DNA from 2 places in the Tsukamurella hominis genome. Region 1 is predicted to be linked to the other one. Evidence: predicted binding sites of a transcription regulator. Region 1 holds the regulator's gene; the other holds the start of a gene.

Region 1 (15,977 bases):
CGTCCGCCGGCAGCGGTCGTGGTTCCGGCGCGACCCCCGCGTGGCCTGGCTCGACGCCGCGGCGCCGGACCTGCTCGGCGCCGCTCTCTCCGCGCACGCGGCCCCGCCGTGGCGGCCGTGACGCGTCCGTAGACTGGTCGGCATGACCGCAGTGGACTTCCTCAAGGGCCACGGCACGGAGAACGATTTCGTGATCCTGCCGGACCCGGGCGTCGACATCGACCTCACGCCCGAGCTCGTGGCCGCCCTCTGCGACCGCCGCGCCGGCATCGGCGGCGACGGCGTGCTCCGCGTCGCCCGCGCAGGCGACCTGCTCGACGCGGGCGTCCTCGACGCGCTTCCCGCGGGCGTCGCGCGCGAGGACTGGTTCATGGACTACCGCAACTCCGACGGCTCGATCGCCGAGATGTGCGGCAACGGCGTCCGCGTCTTCGCCCACTTCCTCGCCGCGAACGCGCTGGTCGCCGGAGATGAGTTCACCGTCGGCTCGCGGGCCGGCGGCAAGCCCGTCCGCGTGCACCACGCCGACCCCGAGACCGCCGAGGTCTCCGTCTCGATGGGCGCGCCCCGGGTGTTCGGCACCTCGTCGGCCGGGGTCGACGGCCGCGACCTCGCCGGCATCGCCGTCGACGTGGGCAATCCGCACCTCGCGTGCGTCGTTCCGGGGCTGACCGAGCGGGACCTCCTGGCGCTCGACGTCGCGAGCGCCCCCAGTTTCGATCACGGCCTGTTCCCGCACGGCACCAACGTCGAGGTGCTGACCCCGCTCGTCGACGGTGCGGTCCACATGCGCGTGCACGAGCGCGGCTCGGGGGAGACCCGGTCCTGCGGGACCGGCACCGTCGCCGCCGCCGTCGCCGCCCTGCGCGCCGCAGACCGCGAGACGGGCGTCGTCGACGTGCACGTGCCGGGCGGGGTCGTCACCGTCACCGTCGAGGCCGACGGTGCCGTGCTCCGCGGTCCGAGCCGCATCGTCGCGTCCGGCACCGCGCGCCTGTAGGTGCGGTCCGCCGCGTTCCGCCCTGGGAAAACCCGCGTGACCTCCTGCATCCCGGCGTGCCACACTGGAGGCATATGACAGACATGGATACCTGGGAGCCGGCTCCGACCGTCGGCGAACTCCAGTTGCAGGAGCGCTCGTCGCTCCGTCGCGTCGTCGGCCTCTCGACCGAGCTCGACGACGTCACCGAGGTCGAATACCGCCAGTTGCGCCTCGAGCAGGTCGTGCTCGTGGGCGTCTGGACCTCCGGTTCCGCCGCCCAGGCCGACGCCTCGCTCGCCGAGCTCAAGGCCCTGGCCGAGACTGCGGGCTCCGCGGTCCTCGAGGGCCTCATCCAGCGCCGCGACCGGCCCGACCCCGCCACCTACATCGGCTCCGGCAAGGCGCACGAACTCCGCGAGGTCGTGCTCGCGACCGGTGCCGACACGGTGATCTGCGACGGCGAGCTCACGCCCGCGCAGCTCAACGCCTTGGAGAAGGTGGTGAAGGTCAAGGTCATCGACCGCACCGCCCTGATCCTCGACATCTTCGCCCAGCACGCCACCTCCCGCGAGGGCAAGGCGCAGGTGACCCTCGCGCAGATGGAGTACATGCTGCCCCGCCTGCGCGGCTGGGGCGAGGCGCTGTCCCGGCAGGCCGGCGGTCGCGCGGGCAGCAACGGCGGCGTGGGTCTGCGTGGTCCGGGTGAGACGAAGATCGAGACCGACCGTCGCCGGATCCGCGAGCGGATGGCGAAGCTGCGCCGCGAGATCAAGGGCATGAAGCAGGCCCGGGACACCAAGCGCGGCGCGCGTCGCCGCTCGGGCGTGCCCGCCGTGGCGATCGCCGGGTACACCAACGCCGGCAAGTCGAGCCTGCTCAACGCGCTCACCGACGCCGGCGTGCTGGTGCAGAACGCGCTGTTCGCCACCCTCGATCCGACCACCCGGCAGGGCGTACTCACGGACGGCCGGGACGTCGTCTTCACCGACACCGTCGGCTTCGTGCGGCACCTGCCCACCCAGCTCGTCGAGGCCTTCCGGTCGACGCTCGAAGAGGTCGTCGACGCCGACCTGCTGCTGCACGTCGTCGACGGCAGCGACGTGATGCCGCAGCGCCAGATCGACGCCGTGCGGCAGGTGCTGCGCGACGTGGCGGGGGAGCGCGAGGCGTCGCTGCCGCGGGAGCTGCTCGTGGTCAACAAGATCGACGCCGCCGATCCGGTGGTCCTGGCCCAGCTGCGCGTCGCGCTGCCCGAGGCGGTCTTCGTCTCGGCGCACTCGCGCGAGGGCATCGACGAGCTGCTCGAGCGGATGACGCAGCTCATCACCGCCGGCGACGTCGAGGTCACGGCCCTGGTGCCGTACGACCGGGGTGACCTCGTCGCCCGGATCCACGCCGAGGGCACCGTGGTCAGTGCTGAGCACGAGGCCGACGGGACGCGGATCCTCGCGCGCGTGCCGGGGGCTCTGGCAGGGTTGCTCTCGCCGTTCTCCGTGGAGTCGCGCACAATCGACGGATGAGCCGTCCGGCGTCGAAACCCGTCCTGTCCGCGACCACGAGGGCGGCCCTGTCGGTGCTGGCAGGGGCGGTGACGGGCGGGCTCGTGGGCGGCCTCGTCGATGCCACGCTGGGCGTTCTCGTCGGCATCGGCACCGCCGGGGCGGTGTTCGTCGCGACCGGGTGGGCCACGCTGTGGCCGCTCGACGCCGCCTCCACCCGCGCCACGGTGCAACGCGAGAACTTCCGACCCCGCGTCGCCGAGGTCGTCGTCGCGGCCATTGCGCTGAGCGGCCTGGTCGCGATCGTGGCGTTGCTCGTCGCCGGGCGCTCCGACCACAAGGACGCGGGCGCGGCGGCGGCGCTGCTCTCGGCGTTCGCGGTGTGGGCGGCACTGCACCTGACCTACGCCACCCAGTACGCGGCGCAGTACTACGGCGATCCGGGGGACGAGCCGGGTGGGATCGACTGGAACGCCGATGCGGCACCGGCCTACCGTGACTTCTTCTACTTCAGCTACAACCTGGGCATGACGTACCAGGTGTCGGACACGTCGGTCTCCTCGCAGGGGATCCGCAGCGTAGTGCTCCGGCACTGCTTGCTCTCCTACGTCTTCGGGACGCTGATCCTCGCGACCGCGATCAACCTGGTCGTCGGGATCGTCTCCGGCTAGCCGCGGCCGGCGGCGCCGTCGATGAGCAGTTCGACCAGGGCCGCGGCCTTGTCCGGCTGGGGCGGCGTGCCGATGATCATGTCGGACCACAGGAACGACTCCGCGAGCCGGACGATCGCGTAGGCGAGGTCCGCCCGGGACACGCCGCGGGAACCGTCGGGCGGAGGAACGCCGATGGCGGCCAGCCAGCCCGCGACCCACCCGATCAGCCGCGCCTGCACCACGCTGCCGCCCGACTGCAGCACCCGCATCGCGAACTCCGGCTCGTCCGCGGCGAACCCGGCCAGCGGGGGATAGTCGCGCACTTCGTGCGCGAGCCGGCCGAACGACCGGAGGAAGGCCGCGCGGTCGCGGACCGGCTCGTCGGCCTCGACCCGTGCGATCGCCTGCGCGATGCCGAGCCAGATCGCCTCGCCTACCACCTGTTCGCGGCCCTCGAACCACCGGTACAGCGTGGCCCGGCCGATCCCGCTGGCCTTCGCGAGCTGCCCCAGGTCCACCCGGCGGCCCTCGCGGAACCACTGCGCGGCGCGGTGGATCACCTCGACCTGGTTGTCAGGACGCTCCGGATGAGACATACTCCTATTTTGTCTCGCCAGCGCGAGGGTGTCAACGAGGGGAAGACCCGGATGGATGTGACGTTCACGGCGGAGGAAGAGGCCTTCCGCGACGAGGTGCGGGAGTTCCTCGACACGCACCTCACCGACGATCTGCGGGCGGCCGGCAGGCTGGCGACCAGCGTCTACTCCGATCACGAGGCGAGCCTGCAGTGGCAGGCGATCCTCCACGAGCGGGGGTGGGCCGCGCCCGCGTGGCCGGTCGAGTGGGGCGGCTGCGACTGGTCGGTCGCGCAGCACTACATCTTCTCGCGGGAATCCGTGCTGGCCGGAGCTCCGTTCCTGTCGCCCATGGGTATCCGCATGGTGGCGCACGCCATCGTGAAGTTCGGGACCGAGGAGCAGAAGAAGTTCTTCCTCCCGGGCATCCTCGATGCCTCGGTCTTCTTCTGCCAGGGCTACTCCGAGCCCGAATCCGGTTCGGACCTCGCCTCGCTGGCGATGCGCGCGGAGTCCGACGGTGACGACCTCGTGCTCACCGGATCCAAGATCTGGACCACCCACGCGCGCGAGGCGAACTGGATGTTCGCGCTGGTCCGCACCTCGAAGCAGGAGCGCAAGCAGCAGGGCATCACCTTCCTCCTGCTGGACATGACGGTGCCCGGCATCGAGATCCAGCCGCTCGTCATGGCGTCCGGCGAGGAGGTGCAGAATGTTGTCTTCTTCGACAAGGTGCGCGTACCGAAGGCCAACGTGCTGGGGAAGATCGACGAGGGCTGGACGGTGGCCAAGTACCTCCTCGAGTTCGAGCGCGGCGGCGGCGCGTCCGCGCCCTGGCTGCAGGTCTCGCTCGACCTCCTCGCCGAGCAGGCCGCGACGGTGCCGGGCCGCGGCGGCCGGCCGTTGTCCGAGGACGACGACTTCCGGCTCGGACTCGCCGAGCTGCGCGCCCGCGTCGACGTCCTGGAGATCCTCGAACACCGCTCGCTGGCGGTGCTCTCGGCGGGCGGGAACCCGGGCACCGCGGCGTCGATGCTCAAGATCCTGGGCACGGAACTGAGCCAGGCGATCACCGAGTTCATCCACAAGAGCGCCGGGCCCCGCGGCCGGGTGTACCAGCCGCACGTCACGCGGCCCGGCGGACCGGTGGTCGAGTACCTTCCGCCCGCCGACGGCGCACACAGCGGAGACCTGTGGCAGGCCGTCGCGCCGCTGCGCTACTTCAACGATCGTGCGGGCTCGATCTACGCGGGCTCCAACGAGATCCAACGGAACATCCTGGCGAAAGCGGCATTGGGGCTGTAGATGGACTTCACACTCACCGACGAACAGACGATGCTGCGCGACGCCGTGCGGTCGTACCTCGCGGGCCGGTACCCGCTGGTGGAGTCGCGCAGCGCGGCTCGCTCCGAAATCGGATGGCAACCCGCCGTGTGGGAGGCCTTCGCGTCCGAGCTGGGCATCCTCGCCGCGACGCTGCCCGAGTCCGTGGGCGGACTGGGCGGCGGCCCCGAGGAGATGATGGTGATCGCCGAGGAGCTCGGTGGCGCGCTCGTCGTCGAGCCCTACGGCGGCACCGCCGTCGTGGGCGCCGCCCTGCTCCGCGGCTCCGCAGAACCGGCGGCGGACGCGGTGCTGACGGCGATCGCCGAGGGCGGGGCGCGGATCGCGTTCGCGCTCACCGAGCCCGAGTCCGGGCGCGAGCCCTGGGACGTCCAGACGACGGCCGTGCGCGACGGTGACGAGTACGTGCTGTCCGGAGCGAAGATCGTGGTCGCGGACCTGCCGTTCGCGACGCATCTGATCGTCGCCGCCCGCACCGCAGGAGGCCGGCTCGACCGCGACGGGATCTCGCTGTTCCTTGTGGAGTTCGACCCGCAGGCTCCCCCCGCCGGGGTGAGCGCGCACTACTTCCGGACGATCGACGACCACCACACGGGCGATCTGGTGCTCAGCGACGTCCGCGTGCCCGCGTCGGCGCTGCTCGGCACCGAGGGCGGTGCCTGGGACGTCATCGAACGCGCCCTCGACGACGGCGCCGCCGCCGTCTGCTCCGAGGCGGTCGGGATCATGCGCCGGGTCGTCGCGGACACCGTGGCGTACGCCAAGCAGCGCCGCCAGTTCGGCGTGCCGATCGGCTCCTTCCAGGCGCTGCAGCACCGCATGGTGGACATGTCGCTCGAGCTCGAACAGTCGGTGGCGGCGAGCTATCTCGCGGTGCTCAACCTCGACGCGGAGCCGCAGGTGCGCCGCCGTGCCGTCTCGGCCGCGAAGATCACCATCGCGCGGGCGGCGCGGTTCGTCGGGCAGAACGCGGTCCAGTTGCACGGCGGCATGGGCATGACGGAGGAGCTGGCGATCGGGCACTGCTTCAAGAGGCTCACCGCCATCGAGACCGAGTTCGGCTCCGCCACCGACCACCTGCACCGGTACGCGGAGGCGAGCGCGCAGGGAGGGTAGCCTCGGGGGTGGCCGTGACTGGCGCTGACGGGGAGCACCCCGGGGGAGCGGCCCACCGGAGTATCCGTGAGCCGCGCGCCTGGGCGTCGAAGTCCCAGGAGGTCGCCATGTCCGGTCCCATCGTTCTCTCCGGCACCCAGCTCGCCGCAGAGCTCAACGCCCACACCGCCGCCCGCGCCGCGGCGCTGCCGTTCGCCCCGACTCTGGCCACCGTGCTGGTCGGCGACGATCCGGGCTCCGCCACGTACGTGGCGATGAAGCGCCGTCGGTGCTCCAACCACGGCCTGGACTCCCGCTTCGTGCACCTGCCCGCGGAGACCACGACGGTCGAGCTGATCCGTGTGCTCACGGGGCTGGCAGCCGACGGAGGCGTGCACGGCATCCTCTTGCAGCACCCGCTGCCGCCGCAGGTGGACGAGCGAGCCGCGTTCGACGCGATCCCCGTGACCAAGGACGTCGACGGCACCTCGAGCGCCGCGTTCGCGGCCGCCGCGCTCGGGCGAACGGGCCACCGGAGTTGCACACCCGCGGGGATCGTTCGGTTACTCGACCACTACGGAGTCACGCTCGAGAGTGCCGACGTGACCGTGGTCGGGCGCAGCGCGATCCTCGGAAAGCCGCTCGCCGCGATGCTCATCCAGCGCGACGCGACCGTCACGGTGTGTCACTCGCGTACCCGCGACCTCGCGGCGCACACCCGTCGCGCCGACGTGCTCATCGCGGCCGCGGGTCGGGCTGGTCTGATCACCGCCGACATGGTGCGCCCCGGTGCGGTCATCGTCGACGCGGGCTTCACTCCAGGGGACGTCACCCCGGGCGCGGCCGCGCGCGCCCGCGCCGCGTCCCCGGTGCCGGGTGGCGTCGGACCCATGACCATCGCGGTCCTCCTCAGCCAGACGGTGGACGCGGCGGAGGCGAGCGCGGGCTAGCGGGGAGTGGTCAGTGAGGCGGCGGCACGGCGGACGGCGGCCCGGACCGTGGCCGGCACGCGCGGCCCGACGGTGACCGCGAGAGCGATCGGCGGCAGGTGCGGCATCGTGTCGACGGTGACCAGGCCGTCGGTCGCGTCGATGGCGGGGAGCAGGGTGACCCCGAGGCCGCTGCGGGCCGCCGAGTACAGGCCCGCGAGGTTCGCGGCCTCGGCGGCGATCGTGTAGTCGATCCCGTTGCGCGTCAGCGCGTCCGCCGCGGGTGCGCGCAGGACGCACGGGTCGTCGAAGAGGAGGACGGGCACCGTGTCGGCTGGGCGCTTCCACTCCCGGGCGGCGTACCAGTGCAGGTCGATGGGGCCGATGGCGTCCGGATGGTCACCGGCGGCGAGGAAGACCGCCACGTCTGCCAGGCCACGGTCCACGGCGCCGGCGATCTGGGCGCTGCGATCGAACCGGAACTGCGCGGCCCACCCGCCGGGGAGGGCGCCGAAGCCGCGGCTGAGCTCGGGGATCAGGCGATCGGCACCGTGCTCGGTGGCGGCGACGGACAGCGTGTGGCTCGTGGGGGAGGCGAGCTCATGGACCGCGGCGTCGTGCGCGTCGAGGATCGTCTGCGCGTGCCCGAGCAGCCGGTTGCCGTGATCGGTGAACCGGATCCCGCGCCCCGCCTTCTCGACGATGGTGTCGCCGGTGGACTTCTCGAGCCTGCGCAGGTGGGCACTGACGGTCGACTGCGTCAGGTGGAGGGTCTCGGCGGCGCGGTGGACCCCGCCGCAGCGGGCGATCGCGACCACACTGCGTAGCGGGACGATGTCGAGGATCGGCTCGGCCATGAATGAACGATAGATCTGATCGATCGTGATCGTCAATCATTATTGGACGGCGAGCACCTGCGCGGTCGACGATCGACGCATGCGAATTCCTCCCGTTCTCGCGCTCTCCGTCGTCGTGCTGTACGCCTTCGGGTATCCGCTCGGCGCCCTCGGCGTCGCCGCGATGAGCCCGTTCCTGCTGCTGTTCCTGCGGTTCGCGATCTCCGGCGTACTGATGCTCGGACTGGTGCGCGCGACCGGCCGGCGCGTGCCGAAAGGTGCGGATCTGGGGCACGCCGTCGTGGTGGGGCTCCTGGCGCAGGCCACGCAGTTCCTGGGCTGCTACCTCGGGCTGCAGGCGGGCGTGCCCGCCGGGGTCGCGGCGTTGATCATCGGCGTGAACCCGGCGGTGACGACGGTGGTGGCGCGGGTCGCGCTCCGGGAGCGACTGACGGCGAGCCGTTCCCTGGCGGCTCTGCTGGGCCTCGCGGCGGTCGTCACGGCGTGCTGGTCGACGGTGCCGATGCTGGCCCACGCCGGCGCGGGGATCGGGTTCACTCTGATCGGACTGGCGGGTATCGCCGTCGGAGGGGTGTACCAGCAGCGGTTCTGCCGCGACGTCGACCCGACGGCCGGGAACGCGATCGGCATGGTGGTCGCGGCCGTCCCGGCCGGCGCCCTCGTCGTGCTGTTCGGCGCGGACGTCACGGATCCCGTGCGGGGCGCCCTCGTGCTCGTGCTGATGGTGTTGCTGAGTTCGATGACGGCGACCACCCTGTACCTGCGTGTGATCGGCATCGCGGGGGCGAGCGGCGCCGCGATGCTGTTCGCGGTGATCCCGGCGGTGTCGGCGCTGTTCGCGTTCCTCATGGTGGGCGAGGCGGTGCACCCCGGCGTGCTCGCCGGGCTGGTGCTCGGCGGTGCGGCGTGCGTGATCGCCTCCCGCGGCGGACGACGAGCGCCGGCCCCCGACCTCGCGGTCGACGAGCCGGCGCGGCGCGGAGCGGGTGCGGTCAGATCCGACGCATGACGGTGACCACCTTGCCGAGGATGACCGCGTCGTTGCCGTGGATCGGGTCGAACGCGGGGTTGTGCGGCATCAGCCAGACGTCGCGGCCGGTCCGCCGGAAGGTCTTGACGGTGGCCTCGCCGTCGAGCATCGCCGCGACGATGTCGCCGTTCTCGGCGACGGACTGCTGACGCACCACGACCCAGTCCCCGTCGCAGATGGCAGCGTCCGTCATCGACTCGCCGACCACCTTGAGGAGGAACAGTGAGCCCTCGCCCACGAGCTCACGGGGAAGCGGGAAGATCTCCTCCACCGCCTCCTCCGCCAGGATCGGGCCGCCCGCGGCGATCCGCCCCAGGACCGGGACGAAGGCGGGCTCCGGCATCCGGTCCTCGTCCTCCATCACCTTCTGGATGACCTGTGCGGTGCGCTCCTCGGCGCCCTGGACGTTCACGGCGCGGGGGCGGTTCGGGTCGCGGTGCAGGAAGCCCAGGCGCTCGAGCGTGCGCAATTGATGCGCCACGGATGAGGTGGACGTGAGGCCCACCTCGTCACCGATCTCGCGAATGCTCGGGGGGTAGCCGCGGTCCCGCACAGACCGGCGGATCACCTCCAGGACCTGCTTCTGGCGACGGGTGAGGTGATCCTCGGAGACGTTGCCCTGTGCGTCGCGGAAGCGCTTGTCCCGGTGCTGGACCTGTCGTTCATCTGTCATGTGTCGCTCCTCACGCCCGTTCGGTTCCGACTCCACTGTAGTCCAGCTCGAACGGCCTGACAAACACCTGTTCGAGAAATTTGTCCGCGTGTCTTCCGTCCGCCGGAGGGGTGTGGTAGAAATCGAACAGAAGTTCTCTCGAACACTTGCACGCACTTCGGTGTGACTGGTGGGGCTGGATTGAAAACTTGTCAGTCCCCTCCGATAGACCAGTGGGTGAGCGAGAAGAACCCGCTACCGACCAAGGAGAGATCATGACCGCGATCATCGATCGGGACGTCATCACCGCAGCGCAGGACGCTGCCGCCGAGGCGCAGGCGCTCGTGCGGCACGGTTCGGCGGCTTCCGACCGGCGCGGCGCGACCCGGGCTCGCGGAGTCTCGCCGCGGCTCGCGCGCAGTCGCACCCGGGAGGCGTCGGCGGTATCGATCACCTCGTCGAACGACGTCGTCGAGGCGCTTGTTCGAACGGAGCCGGCGGCGGTCCGCGTGACGGGGGCCCGCGGCTCGGCGCGACGCACCGTCGAACGCCCGGGCGTGCGATCCGCCGCTCGCCGCGTCCCCCGCGGATACTCGCGTGCCGACGGCTGCGCCCGCCGGACTCCGGGTCCCGCGGTCCTGGCGTGCGTCCTGTTCGCCGCGGGCGTCTTCGCCGGGCTCCTGGTGTTGTTCGGCGGCGCCCCGCAGGCGGAGCCGGCGGCCCCCGCCGGCGCCGCACAGCCCGCGCTGACCTCGATCGTGACCGTGCGCAGCGGGCAGAGCCTCGAGCAGATCGCCCGCGAGATCGCGCCCGATCGGGCTCAGGCCGCCGTCGTCGCCGAGATCTCGGAGATCAACGGCCTGGAGGGCGGCCGGGTGCACGCCGGACAGACCCTCGTCACCCCGCGGTACTAACCCGCCACCTCACGATCGAAGGAGACGCAGATGACCACCCGTATGGCGATAGTGGATTCCCGGCACGGCGGGCGCTCCGCCCACCTCGACAATGTGGTGCCGTTCCCGTGCCGAGTATTCTCGGAGACGAGATCGCGGGGCACGGCGGTGGCAGGGGCCACCGTGCTGCAACTGCCCCGCCGGACGTCCGAGCGCAGCCGCGCGGGAGGTGGACCCATGTATTGCCCGTTCTGCAAGAACGAGGACACCCGTGTGGTCGATTCACGAGTGTTCGATGACGGGCAGGGCATCCGTCGGCGCCGCTCCTGCAACGAGTGCGGCCGCCGCTTCACCACCGTCGAGAGTGCGGTCATGGCGGTCGTGAAGCGCAACGGCGTCACCGAACCCTTCAGTCGCGAGAAGGTCGTCAAGGGCGTGCGCCGGGCGTGCCAGGGCCGCGACGTCGCCGAGGACGACCTGCACAAGCTCGCCCAGCAGGTCGAGGAGACGATCCGGGCCATGGGTGTGGCCGAGGTGCCCGCGAACGAGGTCGGCCTGGCCATCCTCGGCCCGCTCCGTGACCTGGACGAGGTCGCCTACCTGCGCTTCGCGTCGGTCTACCAGGGCTTCTCGTCCATCGAGGACTTCGAGGCCGCGATCCGCGACCTTCGCGCCCGCGCCGCCGCCGCGGACCCGACCGACGCGGCGTAGCCCGCCCCCGAGCGACCGGCGCTCAGGTCAGAGACGCGATCGCGGCCAGCACTTTCTTCTCCGAGACCGACCCGGCGGTGCCCAGCGACTGTGCGAACAGGCTGACCCGCAGTTCCTCGATCAACCAGTGCACCTGGTCCAGCGCCGCATCGCGCCGGTGCTCGGGCAGCGTGTCCAGCTTCGCCGTGAGCGTGCCGTACACGCGGTCGAGCGTGGCCATTCCGCGGTCGTCCCGGTCGATCGACGCGGGTAGCGCCGCCCAGCGCGCAGCGGCGCCCGCGGTGTAGCGGGGCAGGTGCTGCAGGTGCGCGTCCGGGGTCGCCGCGACGAAGCCGGGGAACAGGAGCGCGTCGAGTTGCTCGGCGATGTCCTCCGCCGCCTCGCGCAGCGCCGGCGGGGCGGACGCGATCGCGCCCCGGACCTCGGTGGCGGTCGCCACCGCTTCTGCGACGTCCGCGAAGTTCTGCTGGACCGCCTGGCCCAGGCCCGCCCGCACCGTCGCCGTGAGCGAGGCGAACTCGTCGGGCGTCCACGCGGAACCCGCGCGGGCGCGCAGATCCGTGATGGCGCGACGCCGGCAGTCGGCCACGAGGTCCATCGGCGTGGCGTACGGGCTCTGCGACAGCGCCAGTCGTTCCCGCTGCCCGACCGACTGCAGCACCGACTTGTGCGCGGCGGGCAGCGCGTTCGCGAGGAGTACGTCGAGCCCGGCCCCCATCAGCGCGGTCTGCTCCGGCTCCGCTGCGACCACCTTCACGCCCGCCGCGTCGCCGGCGGGATACAGCGTGCCGAAACCCGTCACCCGGCTGCCCCGGACCTCGGTGTCGATCGTCCGCGGCACGTCCCCGAGCGTCTCCGCCGTCCACTGCTTCGCCGGGGCCCGCTCGTAGGCGCCGGCGCGGCTCGACAGGTCCTCCTGGACCGCGGCACCGAGCTTCCGCTTGAGCGCGTCGAGGTCCTTGCCGGAACCGAGGGTGCGGCCGTCGTCGCCGATCACCGTGAACGTCACCCGGAGGTGATCCGGGATCGCGCCGGGGGAGAAGTCGCCGGGCCGGATGACGGTGCCGGACAACTGCGTCAGCTCGCGCGCGAGGCCCTCGGTGAGCGGCTCGGCGCGGGGCGTGAGGCGCGCGAGCGCGGCCGCGGCGAAGTCGGGTGCGGGCACCACCTCGCGGCGCAACTGCTTCGGCAGCGACTTGATCAGCGCTACGGCCAGCTCCTCGCGCATCGCGGGGACGAGCCATTCGAAGCCGTCCGCGCGGACCGTCGCCAGGTCCTTGACGGGGATCCGGGCGGTCACCCCGTCGTCCGCGGCGCCCGGCTCGAACCGGTACTTCAGCGGCACCTCGATGCGGCCCTGCAACCACGAGGTCGGGTACGCCTCCGCGGTGACGTCGGCGGCACCGTCGGCGAGGAGGTCGTCGGCGGTGAAGTCCAGCAGGCCGGGGTCGGTCCGCGAGGCCTTCTTCCACCAGGAGTCGAAGTGCCGCGCCGAGACGATGCCCTCGGGCACCCGTCGGTCGTAGAAGTCGAAGAGGCCGTCCTCGTCCACGACGATGTCGCGACGCCGTGCCTTGTCCTCCAGGTACTCCGCGTCGTCGAGCAGCGCCCGGTTGCGCGCGAAGAACGGGTGCCGCGTGCGCCACTCGCCCTGGACGAGCGCGTGCCGCAGGAAGAGCTCCCGTGCCGCGACGGGGTCGATGCGGCCGAAGTTCACCGTGCGGTCGGCCACCAGCGGGACGCCGAACAGCGTGACGCGCTCCTTGGCGAGCACCGCCTCCCGCTTCGTGGACCAGTGCGGCTCGGAGTAGTGGTGCTTCGCGAGCGGCCCGGCCAGCTTCTCCGCCCACTCCGGTTCGATCTTCGCGACGGTCCGCGCGAACAGTCGCGAGGTCTCGACGAGCTCGCCCGCCATCACGAACCGCGGGGGCTTCTTGGACAACGCAGAACCGGGGAAGACCAGGAACTTCGCGTTCCGCGCGCCCAGGAACTCCCTGCCGTCGGGCTCGCGCAGCCCGATCTGCGAGAGCAGCCCTGCCAGCATCGCCTGGTGGATCAGGTCGGGCGACGGCGCCGGCTCCCGGCCCAGCGAGTCCAGCTTCCAGCCGAGATCGCGGCAGATCTGCCGGAGCTGGCCCTGCAGGTCCTGCCACTCGCGGATCCGCACGTAATGCAGGAACTCCCGCTGGCACTCCCGCCGGAAGGCGCTCGAGCTCAGCTCGGCCCGCCGGTCGCCCAGGTGGCGCCACAGGTTCAGGTAGGAGAGGAAGTCCGACGTGGGGTCGGCGAAGCGGGCGTGCTGCGCGTCCGCGGCCTGACGGTGCTCGGCGGGCCGCTCGCGCACGTCCTGGATGGACATCCCGGCGACGATGACCAGTACCTCGGGCAGCACCCCGAACTCACGGGCCGCGACCAGCATCCGCGCCATCCGAGGGTCGACGGGCAGATCCGCGAGCTGACGGCCGACCGCGGAGAGGCGCTTGTGCCCCTCCTGCGCGTCCTCGAGCGCTCCCAGCTCCTCGAGCAGCGCCGTGCCGTCGCGAACCGCCCGCTCGTCCGGCGGCTGGACGAACGGGAAGGCGGAGACCTCGCCCAGCTCCAGCGCGGTCATCGACAGGATGACCGAGGCGAGGTTGGTCCGCAGGATCTCGGGATCGGTGTACACGGGCCGGGCGTCGAAGTCGTCCTCCGAGTACAGCCGGATCGCGATGCCGTCCGAGGTGCGGCCGCAGCGGCCCGAGCGCTGCTGCGCCGAGGCCTGCGAGACCGGCTCGATCGGTAGCCGCTGCACCTTGGTGCGCACCGAGTACCGGGAGATGCGCGCCGTGCCCGTGTCCACGACGTACTTGATCCCGGGCACCGTCAGCGAGGTCTCGGCGACGTTGGTGGACAGGACGATCCGCCGGCCCGTGTGCGGGGCGAAGACGCGGTGCTGCTCGGCGGAGGACAGGCGCGCGTAGAGCGGCAGGATCTCCGTCCCGGGACGGACGTGCGCCTGCAGCGCCTCGGCGGCGTCACGGATCTCGCGCTCGCCGGAGAGGAACACCAGTACGTCGCCCGGGGCCTCGCGGGAGAGCTCGTCGACGGCGTGCACGATGCCCGTGACCTGGTCGAGCGGCTCGGAATCGTCGGTCATCTCGTCCAGGGGCCGGTACCGGATCTCCACCGGGTAGGTGCGTCCGCTGACCTCGATGACGGGGGCGGGCGTACCGTCGGGCCGCGCGAAGTGGGCGGCGAACCGCTCCGGCTCGATGGTCGCGGAGGTGACGATCACCTTGAGATCGGGCCGGCGGGGCAGGATCTGGCGGAGGTAGCCGAGGAGGAAGTCGATGTTGAGGCTGCGCTCGTGGGCCTCGTCGATGATGATCGTGTCGTAGTCGCGCAGGAGGCGGTCGCGCGTGAGTTCGCGCAGCAGGATGCCGTCGGTCATCAGCTTGACCGAGGTCTTCGGCGAGACGCGGTCGGTGAACCGCACCGCGTAGCCGACGGCGTCGCCCAGCTCCGTCTTCGTCTCCTCGGCGATGCGCTCGGCGACGCTGCGCGCGGCGAGGCGGCGGGGCTGGGTGTGGCCGATCATGCCGCGTACGCCGCGGCCGAGATCGAGGCAGATCTTCGGCAGCTGCGTGGTCTTTCCGGAGCCGGTCTCGCCCGCGAGGATGATGACCTGGTTCTCGGCGATGGCCTTCGCGATCTCTTCGCGCCGCGCGCTGACGGGCAGGTTCTCGGGGTAGACGATCGCCGGCACCGCCGCCGTGCGCTCGGCGTAACGCGCCCGCGCGGTCTCGATCTCCCGGGCCACCTTCGGTAGGTCGGAGGGCTTGGCGCGCTTGAGCCTCCCGCGCAGGCGCGTCTCGTCCCGCAGCGTGACCGCGGGCTCGGCGTCGGTGCCGAGGGCGGCGTACAGATCGCGCTTCGACGGTCCGCCGTCGCCGTCTTCTCGTGCGGTGCGCGTCTCCTGCTTCGTCATTTGCGACTAGTTTATCCACCATGAGCGGACAGGGACCCACGACCTCATCGGCACTCTGGCACGGCTTCGCGGACATGGGCGCCGTGCAGCGCGACGGCGCCTTCGTCTTCGCGCGCGGCGAGGGCGCGTACGTCTTCGACACCGAGGGCAACCGGTACCTCGACGCCACCGCCGGCCTGTGGTTCGCCAACGTCGGCCACGGCCGCGCCGAGGTCGCCGACGCGGTCCGCGATCAACTGCTCAAGGTGGCGCACGTGACCGGCTTCGGCGACGCCGCCACCGATACGACCGTCGCCCTGGCGAACCGCCTGCAGGCCATCGCGCCGGTGCCGGACAGCAAGATCTTCTTCACCTCGGGCGGCTCGGACTCGGTCGATTCGGCGATCAAGCTGGCCCGCCGCTACTGGCAGGAGCAGGGCCGGCCGGAGAAGAAGCTGATCGTCGGCCGGTCCAACGCCTACCACGGCATGCACGTGGGCGGCACCAGCCTGGGCGGTATCCCGGTGAACGCGGAGGGCTACGGCGGCGTGCTCTTCGACGACACCGCGACGGTCGCCTGGGACGACGCCAAGGAGCTGCTGGGCCTCATCGAGCGGGTCGGCGCCGAGGCCATCGCGGCGTTCGTCGCCGAACCGGTGATCGGCGCCGGCGGCCTGCTGCCCCCGCCTGAGGGGTACCTGCGCGAGGTCCGCGACATCTGCCGGGAGCACGACGTGCTCTTCATCGCCGACGAGGTGATCACCGGCTTCGGCCGCATCGGTGGCGCGTGGTTCGCGTCCAGTCGGTTCGA
Region 2 (15,977 bases), on a different contig from region 1:
GCCACAGCAGCAGCGTCGCCACCGCGACGGAGCCGAGGAACAGCGCGAGCATCGCGAACCGTCGCGCGACGGATCCGTTGGGGTTCTGCTGGAACAGGGCCTCGTACCGGATGATCTCGCGGTGCCAGGGCTCGCTCGGCCCGACGTCGCCGAGCAGCTTCGTGGACTGCAGCATCTCGACCAGGCCGTGGTCGGCGAAGACGAGGAAGAGCACGGACGCGCCGGCGGCGCCCAGCGTCAGCAGCGTCGCGGCGTAGCCGTTCGCCCGCACGTGCGCCACGACGGCACGCCACAGGGGCGCCGCGGCGACGAGGAAGACGACGAAGGCGAAGCTGCCCGTCGGGGCCGCGGAGAGCGTGAGCCCGGCGACGACGAGGCCGAGGCCCGCGGAGGCGAGGCGGCGGGTGGCGACGGAGCGCTCCACCAGGCACCAGGTCACGACGGTGCCGACCGCGACGATCGGCTCCGGGCGCAGGCCGGGGTTGTAGGTGAGCCAGAACAGGGTGAACACCGCCGCCATCGCCCAGAGTGCCCGCGAGTATTCGCGCGGCGCGCGCCGCTTGCTCAGACCCAGGCGCGGCAGCACCTCGCGGGAGAGGAGGAACCACGCCAGGATCCCCGACAGCAGCGCCGGAAGGCGCAGCCACGGGCTGGAGACGCTGAGATCCGCCATCCAAGAGACCACGTAGAACGGCATGCCGAACGGCGCGTACGGGGCGTCGTAGTAGCGGAAGACCTCGGGCATGTAGCCGGAGTGCGGCGCCGCCTTGATCATCCCGAGGATGTAGCCGTCGTCCGAGGTGGGGGCCCCGACGATGTGCCACGCCAGCAGGCTGCCGATCACGGCGACGTCGGCGAGGCGCACGTGCAGCCAGCTGCGGGGGAGCAGCCTGCCTCGGCGCCGGCCATCCGCGCGGTCGAGCAGCGCCAGCGCGAGGAGCGAGACCAGCACGCAGGCCACGCCGACGAGGATCGCGACGCCCTTGAGCACCGACGGCGAGGACGTGTACCGCGAGTCGACGTCGATGGTGACCTTCGGCGTCGGGCCCTGCAGGTCCGCGGGCAGGTCGGAGAACACGCCCACCACCTGGGGCCGGAGGTCGCCGCGGACGTCGCCCTGGGCCGAGATGCCGCTGGCCGCGGCGAACGCGTGATCGGCGTCGATCGCGATCCGCAGCTCGCCGCACCGCGTCAGGTCGGCGCGCGGCACGTGGTGCACCAGCGCGCCCCGGGAGCGGACCGTCAGCGCCTCGCCGTCGACGGTGACGAACAGCCCGGCCGTGCGCGCCCGGTCCCCGGCCGGTGGGGGTGTTGTGGCCGCGAGCACGGTCTGCCTGTCCGACGGTGCCGCCGCCGCGACCGCACAGGGGATCGTCGCGTCGACCTCCAGCGGCTTGTACATCGTGAGCGGCGCGGTGACCGGTGCGAGCGATCCGGACTGCGGCCAGTCGATCGTGACCGCGGTCTGCTTGATCGGCAGCAGGGGCGTCGCGATCGCGAGCACCAGGCCGATCAGGCCGGCGACGACGGCGGCGATCCGGGCGATTCGGAGGTTCACGATCAGTCAGGGTATCGGCCCGGACCGGCGGGCCCGGTCGGCGCGCGGCGCGTCGCCCGAGACGGCTGTGAAATACGTCGTCCCGGCAGCTATGCTGTGACCACCGACACAGCCCGCGCCCGGTTCCGCCACCCCTGGAACAGGGCGTATTGAGAGAAAGCACGGTGGTTTCAGTGACCCTTGACGCCAATTCGCCGATCGAGAAGCTCCCCGGCGGTACCGACGCCACGCGGGCGGGCCGGCACGACGCCGACCCCCGGGGCGGGCAGTCCGCCTCGGTCGAGTCCTTCTCGCTGGACGATCGGTACACGCGCGAAGAGGGCACGATCTACCTCACGGGCATTCAGGCCCTGGTCCGCATGGTGCGCGACCGGGCGCGGCTGGACCGCCGCCAGAACCTCAAGACGGGCTCGTTCATCTCCGGCTACGAGGGCTCGCCCCTCGCGGGCTACGACCTGGAGATCGCCAAGCGCACGAAGTACCTCAAGGACTTCGACATCGTGCACCGCCCGGGCCTCAACGAGGAGCTCGCCGCCACCTCGGTCATGGGCTCGCAGATCGCGGCGCAGGTCGGGCACCTCGATCGCGGCCTGGACGGCGTCACCGGCTACTGGTACGGCAAGGCCCCCGGCCTCGACCGCGCCACCGATGCGCTGCGGCACGCCAACATGATCGGCACCCACCCCACCGGCGGCGCCGTCGCCCTCGTCGGTGACGATCCGGGCGCCAAGAGCTCGACGGTGCCCTGCGCCTCCGAGATGTCGCTGGCCGACCTCTACATGCCGATCCTCTACCCGGCCGACTCGCAGGACATCCTCGACCTCGGCGTGCACGCCGCGATCATGTCCCGCGTCTCCGGCCTGTGGACCTCGCTGAAGATCTCCGCACACGTCGCCGACGGATCGTCGACCGCGGACGTGCACCCGGACCGCATCCTGCCCGTCTACGGCGACCTCGGCACCAGCCCGCACGTCCCGTCGGGCCAGCTGCTCGGCGCGAAGCTGATGGAGCTCGAGCAGAACCAGCTCACCGTCCGCATGCCGCGCGCCACGGAGTACGCCCGGATCAACCGCCTCAACCGGATCACGGTGCGTTCGAGCGACGACCGGATCGGCATCGTCTGCGCCGGCAAGACGTACCTCGACGTGCGCGAGTCGCTGCGGCTCATCGGCATCGAGGACGACGAGCTCAACCGCCTCGGCATCCGGATCCTCAAGATGGGCATGGTCTACCCGTTCGAGCGGCAGATCCTGCACGAGTTCATCGACGGTCTCGACGAGGTCATCGTGGTCGAGGAGAAGCGCGACTTCCTCGAGACGATGATGCGCGACATCCTGTTCCGGCACCCCGGCGCCCCGAACATCGTCGGCAAGGCCAACGAGGACGGCTCCACCCTGTTCTCCCGCTTCGGCGAGCTGGACGTCGACTCGGTCTCCCGCGGCCTGGCCCAGCGCCTCGCCCGCGTGCACCAGGTGCCCGCGGCGAAGGACTGGCTGGACCGCAAGGCGCAGGTGCGCACCCGCATCGAGCTGCCGCTGGCGCAGCGCAGCCCGTACTTCTGCTCGGGCTGCCCGCACAACACCTCCACCAAGGTGGCCGACGACACGCTCGTGGGCGCCGGCATCGGCTGTCACGCGATGGTGCTGCTGATGGATCCCCAGCAGGTCGGCGACGTCACCGGCGTGAGCCAGATGGGCGGCGAGGGCGCGCAGTGGGTCGGCATGGCCCCCTTCGTCACCGAGAAGCACTTCGTGCAGAACATCGGCGACGGCACGTTCATGCACTCGGGCTCGCTGGCGCTGCGCCAGTCCGTGGCCTCCGGGGAGCGGATCACCTACAAGCTGCTGTTCAACGGCACCGTCGCGATGACCGGCGGCCAGGACCCGGTCGGCGAGATGACGCTGCCGCAGATCTGCACCCTGCTGCTCGCGGAGCGGGTCAGCAAGGTCGTCGTCACTTCCGACGATCCCAAGCGCACCAAGGCCCTCGGCCTGCCGAAGGGCGTCGAGGTCCGCGACCGCGCCGACACCCTCGACGTGCAGCGCGAGCTGGCCGAGGTCGCCGGCGTGACCGTGCTCGTGCACGATCAGCACTGCGCCGCGGAGAAGCGACGCAAGCGCAAGCGCGGCAAGTACCCCACGCCCAACCAGCGCGTGGTGATCAACGAGCGCATCTGCGAGGGCTGTGGCGACTGCGGCCAGAAGAGCAACTGTCTCTCGGTGCATCCGGTCGAGACGGAGTTCGGCCGCAAGACCCGGATCGACCAGAGCTCCTGCAACCTCGACTTCTCGTGCCTCAAGGGCGACTGCCCGTCGTTCGTGACGGTCACCCCCGGCGAGGTCGGCAAGGTCCGCAAGTCGGTGCCCGACATCACCGCGGAGTCGATCCCGCAGCCGAAGAAGGCGCGCCGCGAGGCGGACGGCATGGCCATCCGCATCACCGGCATCGGTGGCACGGGCGTGGTCACGGTCTCGCAGATCCTGGCGACCGCCACGGTGCTCGACGGCCACTCGGCCCGCACCGTCGACATGACCGGCATGGCGCAGAAGGGCGGCGCCGTGGTCTCGGACATCAAGGTCTCGGCCACGTACGTCGATCAGGCCGCGAAGGTCGCCTCGGGCGACTGCGACGTGTACCTCTCGTGCGACAGCCTCGTCGGCGTGGACCCGGCGAACCTCAAGGTGGCCTCGCCCGAGCGCACCACCTCGATCGTCTCGACCACCGAGGTCCCGACCGGCCAGATGGTGATCGACACCTCGGTGGGTTACCCCGACGCGCGGAGCATCCACGAGGCCATCGACCGGGCGTCGCTGCGCACCGTGTACCTCGATCCGGGCGACCTGACGCTGCAGCTGTTCGGCGACGAGCAGTACGCCAACCTGTTCATGGTCGGCGCCGCGTTCCAGACCGGCGCCCTGCCGATCAGCTCCGCGTCGATCGAGCGGGCCATCGAGCTCAACGGCGTCGCCGTGGAGAAGAACCTGCAGGCCTTCCGCCGCGGCCGCCAGTCGGTCTCGGATCCGGCCGGCGTCAAGGCCGCGATCGATGCGCTGCACCCTGTGCCCGCGCCGGCCCCGGTCAGCGCGTTCGCCAAGGGCCTCGTCGCCGTCCTGGACGGCGGCTCCGAGGAGCTGCTGCGCCAGGTCGGGCTCCGCGTCGACGAGCTCGTCGCGTACCAGGACAAGGCCTACGCGGAGCGGTACGTCGCCGACGTGGCCCGCGTGTTCCGCGCCGAGAAGAGCTGGGGCTCGGAGGATCTCACCGCGGCCGTCGCGCACAACCTGCACAAGCTGATGGCCTATAAGGACGAGTACGAGGTGGCCCGGCTCTCGCAGGACGCCGGCTTCGCGGCACAGGTCGCCGACGAGTTCGGCGCCGACGCCAAGAAGGCGATCCGCCTGCACCCGCCGACGCTGCGCGAGATGGGCCTGAAGAACAAGCTGGCGCTGGGCGAGTGGGTCAATCCGGGTATGAAGACGCTGGCGAAGATGAAGCGCCTGCGCGGCACTAAGCTCGACGTCTTCGGCATGACCGAGATGCGGCGCATGGAGCGCACCCTCATCGCGGAGTACCGCGCGCTGGTGGGCCTCATGATCGCCGCCGCCGAGGGTGGCCGCGTCGCGGAGGAGCAGCGCGTGCAGGTCGTCGCCCTCGCCGAGCTGCCGGACATGGTCCGCGGTTACGAGTCGATCAAGACCGGCAACGTCGAGAAGTACCGCGCCGCAGTCCAGGAGAAGTTGCAGCAGCTGGGCTGGTAACTCCCGCTCCCTCGTATTCGACGGTGACCGCCCCTCGCCTCCGAGGGGCGGTCACCGTCGTCGGTTCCCGACGTATCCGCGGTCACGGATGCATGCGTGCGCCCTTGAGGATCCGGTCGACGGCGTTCTTGGGGCCGTGGACACCGATGCCGACGAGCTCGAGGTCGTCGGTGCCGACCGCCTGCACCGCGGCCCGGTTGTCCCGGTCGTTCCCGGTCGAGAAGAGCTCCCGCGTGAAGACCGAGACGGTCAGGCCCCGTCCCAACGCCCGCTGGTGTGCGGCGCGGAGCGTCTCGCCGGCGCCCTCGAAGACGAGGACGGGCTGGCGGAACATCGGTAGGTAGGCGGCACCGTCGGCATCGGCGTAGGGCTCGCCGATGACCTCGGGGACGGTGGCGGCGATCCCGCTGACGAGGAACGCGGCGGCGTTGAGGCGCTGCCATCCGGCGAGGTCGTCGCGGAGCAGCACCGCGATCTTGGTGTCGAATCGAATCGTCTCGGTCATGCAACCAGGATCGCCATCGCCGGGTCCCGGATTCTTGTACATACTTGATGGATGCCCGCGGAGTCGACCGTCGCCTGGCGTCCCCGCGTCGCGGGAATCGCCGAGGTGTTCCGGGCGCATTTCGAAGAGCACGCCTACCCGATGCACACGCACGATGTCTGGACGCTGCTCACGGTCGAACGCGGACGTATCGGGTACGAGCTCGACGGCGAGCGGTGCGATTCGTCGACGCGATCGGTGACATTGCTGCCGCCCCACGTCGCGCACGACGGCCACAGCCTCACGGCGGGCGGGTTCGACAAACGCGTGATCTACCTGGAGTCGCGGATGCTCTCGGGGATCGGCCGGGCCGTCGGCACGCCGACGCTTCTGGACGGGCTGCTCAGGCGGCGCGTCGACCAGCTCAACCGGGCGCTCGCCGAGCCGGGCGAGGAGTTCGAAGCGGCGAGCCGGCTCGCCCTGATCGTCGAACGGTTGCAGTGGCACCTGGACCGCAATCCCGAGCCGTCGCGGGCCCCGCTGAATCGGTCCCTCGCGCACGCCCTCCGCGATCTGCTCGACGGCAGAGTCCGGGAGGGCATGACCTTGGACGAGGCTGGCAATGTGCTCCATGTGGACCCGACGCACCTGGTCAGAGAGTTCTCGCGGGAGTTCGGACTCCCGCCGCACCGGTATCTCATCGGCCGTCGGGTCGAGCTCGCGCGCAGGATGCTGCTGGCGGGTGGCGCCCCGGCGGACGTCTCGGTGGAGGCGGGGTTCCACGATCAGTCGCACCTCAACCGTCACTTCAAGTCGATGGTCGGGACCACGCCCGGTCGGTACGCGCGGAGCGGCGGAGCCGCAGCTCGGGGATGATCGGATCCCGGTTCCCGGACACCCGATCCGCGCGGCGCGGCGTGTCGCGCGTTCGATGCTTGCTTCGAACGCAGGTTCGCCTATAGTCGACGGTGTTCGACGTGAAAGTGAGCCGATGAGAGCGCGCCCCGATGCGGATGCGAAAACTTGTCAGAGGGTCCCTCTAGCGTCCGTAGCAACAGTAGAACCCAGCGCCGGCGGTACTTCCCACCCCGGCCCGAAGGACGGAGAGTCCCATGGCACCTGCGGCACCGGATCGCGATAAGGCCCTCGAGCTGGCCCTCGCGCAGATCGACAAGAGCTACGGCAAGGGCTCGGTCATGCGCCTCGGAGACGAGGTGCGCCAGCCCATCGCGGTGATCCCCACCGGGTCCATCGCGCTGGACGTGGCGCTGGGCATCGGCGGCCTCCCGCGCGGCCGCGTCATCGAGGTCTACGGCCCGGAGTCCTCGGGTAAGACCACCGTCGCGCTGCACGCGGTCGCGGAGGCGCAGGCCAACGGCGGCATCGCGGCCTTCATCGACGCGGAGCACGCGCTGGACCCGGACTACGCCGCGAAGCTGGGAGTCGATACCGATGCTCTGCTCGTCTCGCAGCCCGATACGGGTGAGCAGGCGCTGGAGATCGCGGACATGCTGATCCGTTCCGGCGCGCTCGACATCATCGTGATCGACTCGGTGGCCGCGCTGGTCCCCAAGGCCGAGATCGAGGGCGAGATGGGCGACAGTCACGTCGGCCTGCAGGCCCGCCTCATGAGCCAGGCGCTCCGCAAGATGACGGGCGCCCTGAACAACTCGGGCACCACCGCCATCTTCATCAACCAGCTGCGCGAGAAGATCGGCGTCATGTTCGGCTCGCCCGAGACCACCACGGGCGGTAAGGCGCTGAAGTTCTACGCCTCGGTGCGCCTGGACGTGCGCCGCATCGAGACCCTCAAGGACGGCACTGACGCCGTGGGTAACCGTACCCGCGTCAAGGTCGTCAAGAACAAGGTCTCGCCGCCGTTCAAGCAGGCCGAGTTCGACATCATCTACGGTCAGGGCATCAGCCGCGAGGGCTCCATCATCGACATGGGCGTCAACGAGGGCTTCATCCGCAAGTCCGGCTCCTGGTACACCTACGACGGTGACCAGCTGGGACAGGGCAAGGAGAACGCCCGCAAGTTCCTGGTCGAGAACCCCGACGTCCGCGACGAGATCGAGAAGCGGATCAAGGAGAAGCTCGGCGTGGGCGCCGACGTCACCGCCGACGCCGACGAGATCGCGCCCGCGCCCGTCGACTTCTAGGCCGCGATGGTGGACTACGCCGACGACGAGGTCGTCTCCCGGGGCCGGCGCCGCGGGCGCCGTTCCCGCGACGGCGGCGGCCCCGTCGCCGGCGAACCGCGGCAGGAGGAGCAGGACCCGGCCAAGCGTGAGGCGCTGGCCCGGGACCTGATCTACCGAGCCCTCGGAATGCGGGACCACTCGCGGGCGGAGCTGCGGAACAAGCTCGCCCGCCGTGGTTTCGATGAGGAGCTCACCGAGCGGATGCTCGACAAGTTCGTCGCCGCCGGCCTCATCGACGACGCGGCCTTCGCGCAGCGCTGGGTCCAGTCCCGGCATCAGTTCTCGGGCAGGGGCCGCCGCGCCCTGGCACAGGAACTGCGCACGAAGGGCGTCGGCGCGGAGGAGGCGTCGGCGGCGCTCGACACCGTCAGCCGCGAGGACGAGCGGGAGCGCGCGGCGGAACTGGTGGAGCGCAAACTCGCCCGCGTCGAGGTCCCGGAGGACCGCCTTGAGCGGGACAAGCTTACCCAGCGGCTCGTCGGCATGCTCGGCCGCCGCGGCTACCACCCGTCGCTGGCGCTGTCCGTCGTGCTCGACGCGGTCCGCGAGAAGGCCGACGCCGCGCACGAGTAGCCGCGACGGCCCCGACGCCGCCAAGACCAGGGGAGTGGATCCCCGTGCCAGGTGGAGCCCCCGGAGAACACTCCGGGGGCTTCGCTGCATCGGCGATCGTGGCGCTGAGGCCTTTCCAGGCGCGTGCACGAGGCGGTAGGGTTCCCGGCATGACTGCCGGAACGGCCTCGGGCCACGCACGGACGGGTGATCCGGCGAACGGTTGACGGCGCGGTCTCCGCCGTTCGGAATCGATCGACACAGCACCCCGATTCCGAACCCCCGAAGGAGATCCCCGTGCCCGCACGTTTCAACCACACCATCATCTTCGCCACGAACAGCGAGGATTCCGCGGCGTTCTACCGCGACTACCTCGAGGCCCGCCCCGCGCAATCCTGGGGGCCGTTCACCAACCTCGAGATCGAGGACGGCGTCCTGCTGCAGATCGCGTCGCCGCCGATCGATATCCAGCCGCAGCACTACGCCTTCCTCGTCGACGACGAGCACTTCGACCGCGCATACGCGCTCCTCGTCGAGCGCGGCGTCGACCACGCCGCCGATCCGTTCTGGAAGGAGCCGGGACGGATCAATCACGGGCACGGCGGCCGCGGCGTCTACGTCCGCGACCCCGCGGGGCACGGCATCGAGCTGCTCACCCGCCCGTACCTGTGACGGTCAGCGCGCCGCGCACGGCGCGCTCGTCGCGGAGAGGAAGCCGAGGTCCCCGACGCCGGGCACCAACCGATCGGTACCGCCGTCGCGCTCCAGGGTCCGCGCGGCCTCCTCGTCGCCGACGGCCCGTCGCAGCGAGCGCTCCCATGCACCGGATTCGAGCATCTGCCGCAGCGCGGCATTGACGGCGTTCCGGGCATCGTCGTCGCCGTGGGCCAGCCCGATCCCGTACCGCTCGACGGAGAACGGCGACCCCGCGGTGCGGAGCCGGCCTTCCACGCAGGTGTCCTTCGGCAGCACCATGTCGACGAGGCGGAACGCATCCGGGCGCTGAGCCGCGAATCCGGCGAGGATCACCTCATCGGTGGTCACGGCGTCGACGGCGCGGCGCGCCAGCGCGTCCGCACACGCCGAGTAGCTGTCGTACTCCAGGAGCCGCACGCCGGGCAACAGGGCGGCGACGGCCCGCGCCGACGTGGAGCCCGTCACCGCGCAGAGCGTGCGGTCCCGCCCCAGATCGGAGACCGTTCCGACCGCCGCCTCGTCGCGGCGCACCAGCAGGCCCTGGCGTGTCGTCAGGTACGGCCCCGCGAAGGTCACCGCGGTCGCGCGGTCGGCGTCGATCGAGTACGAGGCGACGATCGCATCCACCTCGCCGTTGGCGATCAGCCGCTCGCGCTGCGGGGTCGGGCTCTCCCGCCACGTGATCTTCGGCTCCGCCTTTCCGCGGGCGGCGGCGACCGACCGGACCACGTACTCGGCGACGTCGATGTCGAAGCCCGAGTACTCGCCGTCGGCTCCGCGCAGCCCGAGGCCCGGCTGGTCGGCCTTCACACCGAGGAGGACGGCACCGTCGTCGATCGAGCGCAGCAGGTTCCGCGGCGACGGCCCCGAACACGCGCAGAGCGCGGCCATGACCACTGTGACCAGTGCCAGGGCCGCGCTCGCGCGGGGTCTGGAGGGCACGGCGATCAGTCGCCGTAGTCCTGCCGCAGATCCTTGTGCTTCGGGTCCGGGTGGGTGGTCTCCATGACCTCCTTGGACATGAGCCCCGGTTCGGGAAGCGGATGCGGCGCATCGACGATCAGCTTCTTCTTGCGGCCCTCACGCAGGTTCTTCTCGATGTTCGACGCCAGCGCCGACAGGCCGAAGTTGATGAGGATCATGATGATGGCGACCACGATGAGCGAGGGGATCACGTTGCCCCACTCGTTGCCCGCCTGGATGCCGGACTTCACGACCTCGATGTAGCCGATCTGGTAGCCGAGCGCGCTGTCCTTGAGCGCGATCACCATCTGCGAGATCAGAGCCGGCAGCATGGCGGCGACCGCCTGCGGGAGCAGGATCAGCCGCATCGTCTGCGACTTCCGCAGACCGAGGGCCTTGGCCGCTTCGAACTGGCCGTTGGGCAGGGAGTTGATACCCGAGCGCAGGATCTCCGCGATCACCGAGCCGTTGTACAGGGTGAGGCCGAAGACCACCGCGAAGAAGGCGATGTAGTCCGAGGTGAACACCTTGTACACGCCGAAGACGATGTACAGGAAGTAGATCAGGATCAGGACCGGGATCGCGCGGAAGAACTCCACGATCGCACCCGTCGCCCAGCGCACCGACCGGTGATCGGAGAGCCGGCCGATGCCGAGGAAGGCGCCCATCACCATCGCGAGGATGATCGAGGCGAGAGCGGCCTTGAAGGTGCCCCACAGGCCCGGGAGGATGTACGTGCCCCAGTAGTTCTTATCGGCGAAGGGCTCGAGCTTCTCCTGATCGAACTGGCCGTTCGCGGCGAACGCCGTGAGCACCCAGGCGAACAGTGCCACCAGCACCACGATGAAGGCCACCGCGATGATGTTGTTGCGCACCCGGGCCTTGGGACCCGGCGCGTCGTAGAGGACGGTCGAGGTGGACTTCGTGCTCATCGCTTCACCGCCAGTCGCTTGGCGAAGTAGCCGAAGACGGCTCCCTCGAACAGAGTGATCACCATGAAGCCCGCCGCGAAGATCACGAAGATCAGGATCAGCTGATCGCTGTGCAGCTCGAGCTGCTCCTTCATCAGCAGGGCCGCCTCACCGACGCCGATGATCGACGCGATCGTGGTGTTCTTCGTGAGCGCGATGAGCACACTGCCCATCGGCGCGATCACCGCGCGGCCGGCCTGCGGCAGCACGATGAGCTGGAAGACCTGCATGAAGGACAGGCCCAGCGAGCGTGCCGCCTCGGCCTGGCCGAGCGGCACGGTGTTGAAGCCGGACCGCAGGGTCTCACAGACGAAGGTGGCAGTGTAGACGATGAAGCCGACGACGGCCAGCCAGAAGTTGTTGTTCTCCGTGAAGTCCGCGTTGTTCGGCGCCAGCGCGAACCCCATGTTCTGGTACAGGCCGAGGGACAGGAACAGGATGATCAGCGTCAGCGGCGTGTTCCGGACGATGTTGACGTACCAGGTGCCGAAGACCCGCATCGCCGGGACCGGCGAGACGCGCATGCCCGCGAGGATCGTGCCCCAGATGGTGGCGCCGATCGCCGAGAAGAAGGTCAGCTTGATGGTCACCCAGAACGCCGGCCACAGCTGTGGCCCGAGGTCTTCCCACATGTCAGACACCTGCCTTCGCGCACTGCGCCTGCGGATCGGCCTTCGGTAGCGTCATCGCCTTACCGTTCACGGTGACGGTCACGTTGCCGTCCTTGTCAGGAAGCAGCCAGCTCTGATCGCCGGGCACGGCGACGAGGACCGACTTGGGCTTGCCGCCCTCGACGGGGCGCCCCTGCTCGATCATCGTGTTCGCGTACTCGCCCAGGTTCTCCCGCAGCGCCTTGAACAGCTCGTTGTCGGGGTTGGCGTAGGCGAGGCCGGTGAAGGTGGAGACGACCGCCGCCGGGACCACGCACGACGGGACCGCGGGGACTGCCTCCGCGTCGTACGTCGCGGTGCCCTGTTCGCCGAGCAGCATCTGGCGCAGGGCCTTGTTCACCTCGCTGAGCGCTTCGGCGTCGCCCTTGCGCAGGCCGATGCCGTAGCGCTCGGTGGAGAACTGGTCGCCCTTCTTCTTCTCGGTCTTGGTGCCCGTGCTGCTGGTCAGGGTCACGTCCTTCGGGTAGGTCATCGGGACGATGTCGAACTCGTCGGGGTACTTGGCCTGGAAGCCGGCGAGGATCGTCGCGTCGGTGGTGAGCGCGTCCAGCACGCCGCGTCGCACGCCCTCCACGCACGAGGCGTAGCCGTCGTACTGCTGCAGCTGGACGTTCGGCAGGGCCGCCTTCACGTTGATCGCCGACGTCGAGCCGGACACCGAGCACAGCTTCCGGCCCGAGTTCAGGTCCTCGAGGCTGCGGATCGGGTTCGCGGTCTTCTTGCTCACCAGCAGCGCCTGATAGGTGGTCAGGTACGGGCCGGCGAAGGTGACCTTCTTGGTGCGTGCCGCGCTGATCGAGTACGTGGCCGCGATCATGTCGACCTCGCCGTTCTCGATCATCCGCTCACGAAGAGGAGACGGGGTCTCCTTCCAGGTGATCTTCGGCTCGGACCAGCCGTTGTTCTTCGCGATCTGCTTGATCACGAACTCCGAGACGGCCACGTCGGAGCCCGAGTGGGACTTGTCGGGGTCGCGGTTGGCGAGGCCGGGCTGGTCGTACTTGGTGCCGAGCACCACGTCGCCGTTCTTGATCGAGGCCAGCAGGCTGCGCGGGGTGTCGGTGCCGCACGCGGACAGCAGCGGGACGGTCACGAGGGCGGCGGCGACGGCCGCGACCGCGCCCCGCCACCGTCGGGTTCGAGTGGTCTGTGGTGATGTCATCAGTGCCCCAGGATCTTGCCGAGGAAGTCCTTGGCGCGGTCCGACTTCGGTGCGGTGAAGAAGGACTCGGGCTCGGTGTCCTCGACCACCTCACCGTCGGCCAGGAACAGGATGCGGTCGGCGGCCTTGCGCGCGAAGCCCATCTCGTGGGTCACGCAGACCATCGTCATGCCCTCCTTCGCGAGTCCCACCATGACGTCGAGCACCTCGTTGACCATCTCGGGGTCGAGCGCGGAGGTGGGCTCGTCGAAGAGCATGACCTTGGGGCCCATCGCGAGCGCGCGGGCGATGGCGACGCGCTGCTGCTGGCCGCCGGACAGCTGGGCGGGGTATTTGTCCTTCTGCGCGACGATGCCGACGCGGTCGAGCAGCTCGAGCGCGCGCTTCTCCGCGTCGGCCTTGGACTGCTTGCGGACCTTGATCGGGCCGAGGGTGACGTTGTCGAGGATCGTCTTGTGGGCGAACAGGTTGAACGACTGGAAGACCATGCCGACCTCGGCGCGCAGCCCCGCGAGGCCGCGCCCCTCCTCCGGGAGGAGGGCGCCGTCGATCTTGATCGTGCCCGAATCGATCGGCTCGAGCCGGTTGATGGTCCGGCACAGCGTCGACTTGCCCGAGCCCGAGGGACCGAGCATGACGACGACCTGTCCCTTCGGGACCGTCAGGTTGATGTTCTTGAGCACATGGAGGTCGCCGAAGTGCTTATCGACTGATTCGATCTCGATCATCGGAGCGGAGCCTGTGGGCTCAGTCGCGGGAGTGGTCATTGTCCGAGCCTATGAGTTCGGAGGTTTCGCTCGCGTTAACTCGGGCGGATTCGTGCCGGAAATCTGTGAACGAGGGTGATTTGCCCCCGCCGATTATCCTGGTGAGGTGATCGAAGCAGCCCCCGCCAGCCGAACGTACGAGGTCCGCACCTACGGGTGCCAGATGAACGTGCACGATTCCGAGCGCCTCTCCGGCCTGCTCGAGGACGCCGGTTACGTACGCGCGGACGGTGGCGAGCAGGCCGACCTCGTGGTCTTCAACACCTGCGCGGTCCGGGAGAACGCCGACAACAAGCTGTACGGCAACCTCAGCCACCTCGCGCCGATCAAGCGGGAGCGGCCCGGGATGCAGATCGCCGTCGGCGGCTGCCTCGCCCAGAAGGACCGCGGCACCGTCGTGAAGAAGGCGCCGTGGGTCGATGTGGTCTTCGGTACCCACAACATCGGATCTCTGCCGACCCTGCTCGAGCGCGCGCGGCACAACGAGAAGGCGGAGGTCGAGATCAAGGAGGCGCTCGACGCCTTCCCGTCGACGCTGCCCGCCCGCCGCGAGAGCGCGTACGCGGGATGGGTGTCCATCTCGGTCGGCTGCAACAACACGTGCACGTTCTGCATCGTGCCGAGCCTGCGCGGCAAGGAGGTCGACCGCCGGCCCGGCGACATCCTCGCCGAGGTGCAGGCCCTCGTCGACCAGGGCGTCTCCGAGGTCACCCTGCTGGGCCAGAACGTCAACGCCTACGGCGTGAACTTCGCCGACCCCGAGCTGCCCCGCGACCGGGGCGCGTTCGCCGACCTGCTGCGCGCGTGCGGCCGTATCGAGGGCCTCGAGCGGGTCCGGTTCACCAGCCCGCACCCCGCGGAGTTCACGGACGACGTCATCGACGCCATGGCGGAGACCCCGAACATCTGCCCGCAGCTGCACATGCCCCTGCAGTCCGGCTCGGATCGCGTGCTCAAGGAAATGCGCCGCAGCTACCGCAGCACCAAGTTCCTCGGCATCCTCGACCGCGTCCGCGAGAAGATCCCGCACGCCGCGATCACGACCGACATCATCGTCGGTTTCCCGGGGGAGACCGAGGAGGACTTCCAGGCCACCCTCGACGTGGTGGAGAAGGCCCGGTTCAGCTCGGCGTTCACGTTCCAGTACTCGATCCGCCCCGGCACCCCGGCCGCGGACCTGCCCGACCAACTGCCGAAGAAGGTCGTGCAGGAGCGCTACGACCGGCTCATCGCGCTGCAGGAGCGGATCACGCTCGAGGAGAACCAGAAGCAGGTCGGTCGGCGCGTCGAGCTGCTCGTCGCGCTGGGCGAGGGGCGCAAGGACGCCGAGACCAAGCGCATGTCCGGGCGGGCCCGCGACGGCCGGCTCGTGCACTTCGCGGGCGGCGAGGGCATCCGCCCCGGCGACGTCGTGGAGGTCGAGATCACCGGCGCCGCGCCGCACCACCTCGTCGCCGACGGCGGCGTTCTCAGTCACCGCCGCACCCGCGCGGGCGACAACGTCGAGGCCGCCATCACCCCCGTCACGGCGCCCGTCGGGGTGGGCCTCGGCCTGCCTCCCGTCGGCCGCCCGGCGCCCGTCGCCGCACCCGCGTCGACGGGGTGCTCGACCTGCTGACCCGTCTCTACGACGACCTGTAGGAGACACCGTCGGCCGCGGGGTGGACAATGGAGGCCATGAACGCCGACAGCGAGAACCCCCGGAGCGCCGAAGAGCTGGAGAGCCTGCGCTCGCAGGTCGAGTCCGTCGAGCGCAAGCTCGCCGGCGAGTTCCAGGTCAGCCCGCGGATCCTGGTGGCCGCGATCGCCGTGGTCGTGGTGATCGGCTCGCTCGCGCTGCCGCACACCGGTTCGGTGACGGGCATCGAGATCATCACCGGCGACCCGCACATCGAGGGCAGCTCGCTGGTCATCGTGTCGAAGATCTTCGTCTGGCTCGAGGTGCTGTTCGGCGTCTTCGCCTCCGGCGCCGCGCTGCTGACCCGGCGCTGGGTACTGTCCGTGATCGCCGGAGCGGGCTGCGGCGTCGCGATCGTCTTCGGCCTGCTCTCCGTCTGGTCGCGGCAGACCACCGGCCTGCACGGCGAGCCGCCCACGGGGGCCGGGATCGGCCTCTACCTCGGCTGGCTCGCGATGATCGTGCTCGCGGTCGTCTGGATCAAGACCATCTGGGCCCGCACTCCGTTCCAGC

The links. The regulator LexA, encoded in region 1, represses DNA repair genes until DNA is damaged. The targets are predictions, from matches to a motif close to CGAACANNTGTTCG.
Region 2: a site for LexA is predicted at 6,742-6,755, ahead of recA (recombinase RecA). Genes of this name have one in related genera too.

Annotation. Positions count from the first base shown of each region.
Region 1 is NZ_CBCRZG010000005.1:289,644-305,620, reverse strand. It holds gene miaA (tRNA (adenosine(37)-N6)-dimethylallyltransferase MiaA) at 1-121, shown strand, start outside; gene dapF (diaminopimelate epimerase) at 152-1,000, shown strand; gene hflX (GTPase HflX) at 1,075-2,502, shown strand; gene ACM9LD_RS09900 (DUF1345 domain-containing protein) at 2,499-3,152, shown strand; gene ACM9LD_RS09895 (QsdR family transcriptional regulator) at 3,149-3,730, opposite strand; gene ACM9LD_RS09890 (acyl-CoA dehydrogenase family protein) at 3,782-5,014, shown strand; gene ACM9LD_RS09885 (acyl-CoA dehydrogenase family protein) at 5,015-6,169, shown strand; ZMP/ZTP riboswitch at 6,174-6,261, shown strand; gene ACM9LD_RS09880 (bifunctional 5,10-methylenetetrahydrofolate dehydrogenase/5,10-methenyltetrahydrofolate cyclohydrolase) at 6,277-7,098, shown strand; gene ACM9LD_RS09875 (LysR family transcriptional regulator) at 7,095-7,934, opposite strand; gene ACM9LD_RS09870 (DMT family transporter) at 8,014-8,943, shown strand; gene lexA (transcriptional repressor LexA) at 8,927-9,637, opposite strand; gene ACM9LD_RS09860 (LysM peptidoglycan-binding domain-containing protein) at 9,892-10,530, shown strand; gene nrdR (transcriptional regulator NrdR) at 10,747-11,220, shown strand; gene hrpA (ATP-dependent RNA helicase HrpA) at 11,243-15,187, opposite strand; gene ACM9LD_RS09845 (aminotransferase family protein) at 15,208-15,977, shown strand, end outside.
Region 2 is NZ_CBCRZG010000018.1:1,477-17,453, reverse strand. It holds gene ACM9LD_RS19275 (arabinosyltransferase domain-containing protein) at 1-1,558, opposite strand, end outside; gene ACM9LD_RS19270 (indolepyruvate ferredoxin oxidoreductase family protein) at 1,732-5,316, shown strand; gene ACM9LD_RS19265 (DUF2000 family protein) at 5,399-5,821, opposite strand; gene ACM9LD_RS19260 (helix-turn-helix domain-containing protein) at 5,873-6,676, shown strand; gene recA (recombinase RecA) at 6,913-7,962, shown strand; gene ACM9LD_RS19250 (regulatory protein RecX) at 7,969-8,577, shown strand; gene ACM9LD_RS19245 (VOC family protein) at 8,854-9,228, shown strand; gene ACM9LD_RS19240 (glutamate ABC transporter substrate-binding protein) at 9,232-10,194, opposite strand; gene ACM9LD_RS19235 (amino acid ABC transporter permease) at 10,200-11,147, opposite strand; gene ACM9LD_RS19230 (amino acid ABC transporter permease) at 11,144-11,827, opposite strand; gene ACM9LD_RS19225 (transporter substrate-binding domain-containing protein) at 11,820-13,019, opposite strand; gene ACM9LD_RS19220 (amino acid ABC transporter ATP-binding protein) at 13,019-13,747, opposite strand; gene miaB (tRNA (N6-isopentenyl adenosine(37)-C2)-methylthiotransferase MiaB) at 13,893-15,404, shown strand; gene ACM9LD_RS19210 (Rv2732c family membrane protein) at 15,464-15,977, shown strand, end outside.